Regions from separate parts of the Sphingobacterium sp. InxBP1 genome, predicted to be linked through region 2. Evidence: riboswitches for the same ligand, from Rfam matches in the RefSeq annotation. Region 2 holds a riboswitch; the other holds the start of a gene.
The links. A riboswitch is a leader RNA that binds a small molecule or an ion and turns the genes downstream of it on or off. The one in region 2 is predicted to bind S-adenosylmethionine.
Positions count from the first base shown of each region.

Region 1: it holds a riboswitch for S-adenosylmethionine, as region 2 does, so the genes downstream of both, metE (5-methyltetrahydropteroyltriglutamate--homocysteine S-methyltransferase) here and K7A41_RS09730 (O-acetylhomoserine aminocarboxypropyltransferase/cysteine synthase family protein) in region 2, are expected to answer to the same signal.

Region 1 is NZ_JAINDX010000039.1:127,939-132,223, reverse strand. It holds gene metE (5-methyltetrahydropteroyltriglutamate--homocysteine S-methyltransferase) at 1-1,325, opposite strand, end outside; SAM riboswitch class I at 1,400-1,503, opposite strand; gene K7A41_RS03675 (response regulator transcription factor) at 1,655-2,344, opposite strand; gene K7A41_RS03670 (sensor histidine kinase) at 2,399-4,231, opposite strand.
Region 2 is NZ_JAINDX010000043.1:50,109-54,393, reverse strand. It holds gene K7A41_RS09735 (homoserine O-acetyltransferase family protein) at 1-462, opposite strand, end outside; gene K7A41_RS09730 (O-acetylhomoserine aminocarboxypropyltransferase/cysteine synthase family protein) at 490-1,800, opposite strand; SAM riboswitch class I at 2,056-2,168, opposite strand; gene K7A41_RS09725 (FUSC family protein) at 2,294-4,270, opposite strand.

The DNA of each region.
Region 1 (4,285 bases), on a different contig from region 2:
AATGCAGGTAAGTTAAATTTAGCCTGTTGTGCAGCTTTACGTACAGCGAATGGTGATGTACGTTTTGCATCGTCATCGGTGATATTGTTGGTGCGTTCTTTTACTTCGGGTCTATGGATCAATGGGGAAGTACGGCGGCTTTCGGCAGCAGCTTTGTTTGCTTCAAAGCGTTCTGCGGTCGCAGCGTCTACTTCACCATCTGCCAATACAGCAAGGTCTTTTACTTCGGCTAATTTTTGTTTTGCGAAAGCCAGCCAGTTTTTCACCTCAGCCGGTAATGACTGCTCGTTGTGTTCGTTGTCCAGGTCGAACGGAACATGCAGTAGTGACGATGATGGCGCGATCCAGATGCGGTCTTTGCCCAGAGCATCTACGGCCTGTTTGATTTTAACCAACGATTTTTCATAGTCGTTTTTCCAGATGTTACGCCCTTCTACAATACCCAAAGATAGGGTTAGAGAGGCAGGTACTTTTGGTAATACGGTATCCAGCTGATTTTCGCCGCGTACCAGATCCAAATGCAAGGCATGAACTGGCAAATTGACAGCGATATCCTCATTGTCTTTTAAGGCTTCGAAATAAGTTGTCGCGATCAATTTAATGTTTTTGGCTGCAGCTGCCAGCTTCTCAAAAGTAGGCTGATACAGTGCTTTTACTTTTGCATCCAAATCCAATGCAAGGAATGGCTCATCAATCTGAACGTATTGCGCACCGGCCTCAGCCAATTTAGCTAAGATCTGTTCGTATACAGGAATTAATCTGTCCAATAGGTCGATGCGGTCGAATCCAGCTTCTTTCTCTTTACCGATCAATAGGTAAGTGATCGGGCCCAATAAAACTGGTTTCGTTTCGATGCCCAACGACCTGGCTTCGTTATATTCATTCAGGAATTTTTCAGAAGTCAACTTGAATTGTTGGTCCTTGGTGAATTCAGGCACCATGTAGTGGTAGTTGGTATCCAACCACTTAGTCATTTCCATGGCAGTCACGTCGATTCCATCTTGCTGGAAACCACGAGCCATAGCAAAATATAAATCTAAGCTGTAATTATTATCTACCTTGCTCAATAGTGAGTGGTATCGGGCTGGAATTGCACCTACCGTAAGGCTTAAGTCCAGGACCTGATCATAAAAAGAAAAGTCGTTAGAAGGAATTAAATCTATTCCAGCATCTTTTTGCGTTTTCCAATTGCCCTCACGAATTTTTTTTGCTGCCTCCAATAATTCCTCAACAGAAGATTTTTTAGCCCAATAGGCTTCATTGGCTTTTTTCAATTCGCGGAATGCGCCCACACGCGGGTAACCTAAATTGTTAGTCAATAACATAATGATGTTTTTAATGTTTCTTTTCAACTATATTTCTTGCTAGAGAGAAGGACACACTAGAATTCGGTGACTTCGGCTTATCATTCCCATGTTAAGTAGGGTAGAATTTAGCACCTTGTCAAGAGACAGGTTGCTAAGGCTTCATCGGGTCTATTCCCTCTGCCTTTCTCTATAAGCGAGGCTAAGTTAGAACATTTATTTCTGATATGCAAATTTTTTATAAAAGCGCATTTATTTTTTATAATCTGCTAAAGATAAAAATGTTTTATTTTCTTCTTTTCATTAAAACAGCGGATGGAGACCTATTACTGTCTCCATCTGCCCTTGTTTTAGCTGACCAGCAGCTTATAGCCCTTTCCATGCACATTGACAATTTCTACTTTACTATCTTCCTTCAGATATTTGCGTAATTTGCTGAGAAATACATCCATGCTTCTTCCGGTAAAATAGTTGTCGTCGTGCCATATTTTTAACAGTGCCTCTTCACGGGTCAATACATCATTCTTCTTCAGGCAAAGCAAGCGTAGCAATTCGGCCTCTTTTGTAGATAGCTTCTGTGTCTGACCTTTGTAAGAAATCTGCTGGCTGGTATAATCAAAGTAGTAGTCTCCTATTTCAAATTTGTCAGCGACGATCTCTTCTTCTTTGTCTCTTACGCTACGTTTCAGCAGGGCATTAATACGCAGCAAGAGTTCCTCCACACGGAATGGTTTGGTAATATAGTCATCGCCGCCCAGTTCAAAGGCTTCGGTTTTATCTTCCATCATGCCTTTGGCAGTGGCGAAGATGATCGGTACGGTACTGTTTATTTTACGGATTTCACGCCCGACGGTAAAGCCATCCTTTTTGGGCATCATGACATCAAAAATGCATAAGTCATAATCGTTCTTTTTGAACTGGGAAACAGCTTCATCTCCATCAGTGCAGAGCGTAACATCAAACTTTCCCTTTAATTCGAGATAATCCTTTAAAAGATCCCCCAAATTGGGATCATCTTCTGCTAATAATATCTTTTGCATAATGAATCTATTAATTTTCACTAATGTTCCTTGAATATACAAAAAAGGAACGTGTTATTTTTTTAAGGGCAAAATTACTTCAAAGGTCGTGCCTTTGTCTTTCTCACTTTTTACGGTAATCCTGCCGTTGAGTCTTCTTAAAATATCCTGAACATAGCTCAGTCCCAAACCAAAACCTTTAACGTTATGAACATTCCCTGTGGGGATGCGGTAAAACTGGTCAAAAATCTTTTGCAGATGGTCGCGGCTCATGCCGATCCCGTTATCCGTGATCGTGACAACAATGCTGTCCCCTGTATTTTTGGAATTAATCTGGACGTGCAGGTTGCCTTTGCTGTATTTAATCGCATTGTCCAAAAGGTTGTAGAATACATTCGAAAAATGCAGCTCGTCCCCTACGACGAGATCTTTTGTGGCGGCCAGGTCGATGCTGAATTTTCCGCCGATATTCTGCATCCGCAATTGCATGCTATCCGTGACCGCGGAGACAAGATCATTGATATGTACATCTTCGCGGTTAAGTTTCAGGGTCTCCTTTTCCAGCCTCGCCAGATCAAGTACCCGCTCGATATGGTTGCCCAGACGTACGTTTTCGTCGTAAATGATATTGGCCAGTTTTTGCACGCGGTTGTGATCCGCATTAATATCCGGATCTTTGAGCGATTCACTTGCAATCATGATCGTAGCTACAGGTGTTTTAAACTCGTGAGTCATGTTGTTGATGAAGTCCGTTTTCATTTCGGATACTTTCTTCTGCCTAAAAATGATAATGAGCGTATAGGCAAAACAGCCGACTAACAAGAACAATAATGCAAGCATTGGCAGCAGCAGATAGCCCATGTTGTCTGCGATAATGGCCTTTTTGTTGGGAAAATAGATTGTAAGTTTGCCCGGTGCTGCACCGATATCCCCTTTAAATAAAGGGGTCGAGTATTTGGTGGTATTCTTCGAGTTGTTTAACGTAGCTTCGTTCAGAATGTTGGTCAGTAAAATATTGGTTGTGCTCCAAATCTCAATATTAAAGGGGACTTTGATGTCACGCTGCGCCAATTCATCCTTCAAAAGGTCCTGGACAGTAATGATGTTGATCCTGTCTTTCAGTGGTCTGTTTGCCAGCTCCATTCCGATGGCGACGTCCTCGATATAGTCTGCCTTTTTGCCTCCCAGCATGGCCACGGAGTCATAGACATTGAAAACCTGCCAAGAGTTTTGTCTGTTCAGAAAATCCAGTCTTTTCTCTAGGTCAGAGATGGTTTTTGAAAGTTTCGAATCTTCTTTGGGCGGTAATGTGGCCACCCTGAATTTTGTCTGTAGATTAGCCATTGGATCAATCAATGGAATCACAAAACGGGTGCTGTCATCTTTTCCTTCGACCGGATTGTCAACCTTTGAAGCATTCAGTACAATAAAAGCTTGTACAAGATTATCATCGGTTAGCTCATTAGAGACCGAGAATTTGATATATTTCTGATATTCGGGTCTTTTGATATAGGTTTCGTAAAACGAATTTTTGATTTCGATCACATTGGGATATAAGGCACGTAGTTGATCCTCCTGTTCTTTATACTTGGCATATATCGCATGTTGCTTGCTTTTCAGACGTTCAATCTTATATTGTATTTCTACCTGTTCGGCCAAAAGTTGCTGTTTCGCCTGTTCCCGTTTGGATTTTTCGATATTACGCTCTTGCTGCACTTTTGCAAAGTCCACGACTTCCCGTCTTTCGAGTTTGCCGGCAACAGCGGTTAAGGCCGCATTGACGGATTCGTCAAAAAGCTGGGACTTTTGACGGTAGGAGTCCCGCAGAAAATAGAATTGCATAGCCAGCACTCCGACGAGGGCTAGCGACATCAGTCCAATGATCAATACAATACTATTTTTTTTCATTTAAATTTTTCTTTTTCCGGCTGATGAGAGCTTTGTTACAAATATAAAGATGCT
Region 2 (4,285 bases):
TTGCTTAATGCTGATCGTCCTGGATGCTGCCCATTCCAACGCCTGTTGGCCACCAAGAGAGCCCCCGATCAAAATCTCAATCTGGCTAATTCCCAGATGTGCTGCAAGCAGCTGATGGGCCTTCACCAAGTCTTTTACGGTGAACTCGGGAAAGGAGAGGTAATAGGGCTGACCCGTATCCGGATTGACCGACAAGGGGTTGCTGCTGCCGTATGGCGAGCCAATGACGTTGGCGCAGATGATATAATAGTCATTGGGATTAAACAGATCATGCGTCCCAAAGAGTCCGGGCCACCAGTCGAAAACATTAGCATTTGCTGTCAGGGCATGGCAGACCCAGATGACATTGCTGTGTTCGGCATTGGGTTGGCCAAATGCTTCATAACTAATCTGTAAATCGGCAATTTCCCTTCCATTTTCAAAAACGAAAGGTTCAGAATGCTGATAAATATGCCTGCTCATGTATACTTCTATTTTGTCTGGTATCTGTTATTTAATCTTATCGAATGCCTGTTGCAGATCTGCTTTAATGTCATCGATATGCTCAATGCCTACTGATAACCGTAGCAGGCCAGAAAATACACCTGCATTTGCCTGTTCGGCTTCGCTAAGCTGCTGGTGTGTCGTTGCTGCAGGGTGGATGATCAGTGATTTGGTATCTCCGACGTTGGCTAGATGGCTGATCAGTTCGAGGCTATCAATAAAATCATTTGCCTTTTGAGCGGCATCACCTTTCAATTGAAAGGACAGGACCGCGCCGTAACCATTTTTCAGATATTTTTGCGCATTGGCAAAACTTGGGGAACTTTTCAGGCCCGGATAATTTACCTTTTCCACCTGTGGGTGAGCCTCAAGCCATTTGGCTACTTCCAGTGTATTGTCCACATGGCGTTGTACGCGTAGAGATAACGTTTCAAGTCCTTGTAAAAGAAGGAAGGAGTTGAACGGCGAAAGTGCTGGACCGAAATCACGTAATCCTTCAACCCGCGCGCGGATAGCGAACTGAATATTGCCAAAAGGGCCTTTTTCACCAAATACTTCCGAAAATACCAGACCGTGGTAACCTTCGGATGGTTCAGAAAACTGAGGGTACTTGCCATTTCCCCAATTATAATTACCTCCGTCGATGATGACACCTCCAATACTTGTTCCATGGCCTCCGATCCATTTGGTCGCTGATTCAACAACGACATGAGCACCGTGCTCGAGCGGTTTAAATAAATAGCCGCCTGCCCCAAAGGTATTGTCAACGATGAGTGGCAGATCGTATTTCTTGGCCACAGCGGCGATCTTTTCAAAATCTGGGATATTAAAACTGGGATTACCAATCGTTTCCACATAGATCGCTTTAGTTTTGTCATCGATCAATGCTTCGATCTTATCTGCTTCTGCGTCTGCGGCGAAGCGCGCTTCAATCCCTAGCCGTTTAAACGATACTTTGAATTGGTTGAAGGTGCCGCCATAGAGGTTGGAACCAGCAACAAAGTTTTCACCACTTTCCAGAATATTGGTGAGCGCGATAAATTGGGCAGCCTGTCCGGAAGCGACAGCTACAGCTGCGACGCCCCCCTCCAGCGCAGCAATGCGTTGCTCGAAGACATCGGTTGTCGGGTTCATGATCCGTGTATAGATATTACCAAACTGTTTCAGCGCAAACAGATTAGCGCCATGTTCGGCATTTTCAAATACAAATGAGGTTGTTTGATATATAGGTACAGCTCTTGATCCGGTGGTTGGATCAGCCACTTGGCCAGCGTGAACTTGTAGTGTTTCAAATTTTAAATTCTTTTTTGTAGACATAATATTTCGGATTTAAGGTTTCAAAAAAATTATTAATAAGGTAAATAGAAGCATACACACCCGTCAGGCAGGTCTGTTAACATCGTTATCCAGAAAAGAGGAAATGATTCTTAACAAGCTGAAAGGTGCATATGCATACGCATTCGCATAGCCATAGAAATGCGATGTTGTACTTCTTTCGTTGTTAATAGGCTCGTCTCATAGGAACCTAAAGTGTGGATAGTTTGCTGTAATGTAATAATCATTGTCTTATTTCATTTATATGCTCCAAAACGATATTGTTTTGGACAGGATTTGGCACCTTTTCAACCAAATTGAAGGTTGCCAGTGGGTCATAGAGCCAGTCTCTCGCCACTTCTTTATAAATCAAGACCTGCTGATTAAGGGAGGTGTTGATTAGAAATCTTCTTCAGAAGACAATACAAATATAAACTTCTTTTCTATTAATGCAAAAGAAAAACAATTTTTAATTAATTCAGGAATCATTTCCGTGTTAAGTTTTGCTTGCTTGGAGCTGTGTGGCCGTTTGTTCCAGATCCTTTAATAAAGGTTTTAATTCATTGATTCTGGCCTCTATGTCGTCGTGCAAGTTGTCATTGTTGGTCTTACCCAGTGAAATGGATAGGCCGACCAAATGCGAATTGACACGATATGAGAGCGCCTGAAAATGGTGAATATGCGTCCAATTCATCCATTTTTTCTCCGGTTCCTTTTTGAGTTGAGAGATGGTTTCTGAAAACTGAGCCATGGCGGTCTGTGCTTTTTTGCGGGCTAAGCGGATATCGAACGTGCTCTGTAGATTGTGCGACAATCTTTTATTGATGATCTGAAAATACTGCTGGTTGAAATCTGCCACATCTTTGGCCAGCTGAATCATGCCGGAGCTTTGGCGTACCGGAATTAAAAAGTAGCCAGCGATAGCAAGTAGCGCGCCCATCAGCGTAAATATCATACGGCTGCCCAGTATCACATCGATATTACCTTCAAATAAATTGAGCGCGATAACAATACCCCATGTAATAAAAATGACGCTCACCATATAGTTGGAACGGTTGAACAGGAAAAAGCCAAAAAGCCCCATTGCTGAAAGAACAAGCAATATGGAAAGGTTTTTACAATAGGTCAGGCTGAGTATCCCGATTAAAATACCTGAAGCTGTCCCCAATATTCGCTCAATATTACGGGTCTTGGTCATTGCGAAAGCGGGCCTTGCGACAATTGCAACAGTCAACAGGATCCAATAAGTATACTTAAAATCCAGCAAAAGTGTTCCAATTAACGCGCCGGCACCAAAAAGCAAAGCCATCCGCAGAGCGAAGCGAAACAAGGGATTTTTGAGGTGGAGCTGACTTTTTATACCGCTTGGGCTATTCAGGGGACGGTTGATAAATTGCTGATATTCTGTGCTGTCTATGCTGTCCCGGATTTGCTGATTTTGATAGAAAGCCACTTGAATGCGGCCGAGCACTTCGATAATGGCTTGCATGTTATTGATAATCGATCGAAGAATGACACGAGCAGTTCCGCTTTGCTGCTGCTGTATTCCGGTGAGTTCGGCAAGGATTTCTCCAAGTTTAACATTATTATAGTAAAGCTGCTGTGCATATCGAAACCGTTTTTTGGGCTGGGAAAAGCTATCTATTTCTACTGCCAGAACCTGAATGGCACGCCGGATCAAAGGCAGGCTGCCAGTATTCAAAAGGTTTTTCCGTATGGAATCATAGTCGTGGTCCAGTGCGGTAATCAATTCATGCAGATCGATCAAGCCATAAACCTGACTGAGCCAATAATTGCTTTTGTGCCACTGCTGCCCGATGATTTTTTGTTCGCGGAACAGCAGAGAACGGATCAACTCCTGCTGTTCACTGATCTGGCTGTGGACTTTTCCAACGCGACTATAAGTCGTTTCGAGCGGGATAGCCGGATCATAGGATTGGGTGCGCACAAGCAAAAATTGAGATAAACCTCTAAAGCCATTGGACATGGCGTATTTTAATGACCGATAGGGATGTACATAAGCTTGTAGGAGACTAAAAAAATAATAAATCGTTGCACCGCTGGTAATTTGTAGACTCACGGTTAGCGGATCCTTTGGTGCTAGACCAATAACAAAGCTCATTAAAATGAGTGTCATATTGCCTATTGCAGCATAGCGTGGACCAAATAAACCATATAAGGTAAAGACGAATCCAGCTATTGCAAGCAGAATGACTAATGGCCAATGGTGAGGAAATAGATAAGCCGTTAGCAGCGAAGCAACAAAAAAGGTCGGGATACAGATGGCTGCGGAAGCCAGCTTGTCTTTTCGGTTGCCGGGCGGATCGGTCAATGTGGTTAACAAAGATCCCACGCCAATGCCGATAGCAGTACTGGCCGAAGCTCCCATTACGAAAATTGCCAAGCTCGGCAAAATACTGATCGATACATTGCGCAGCGCGTCACCACTATGCTCGCCTTGAACGAACCGCATAACTTGGCTACAAAT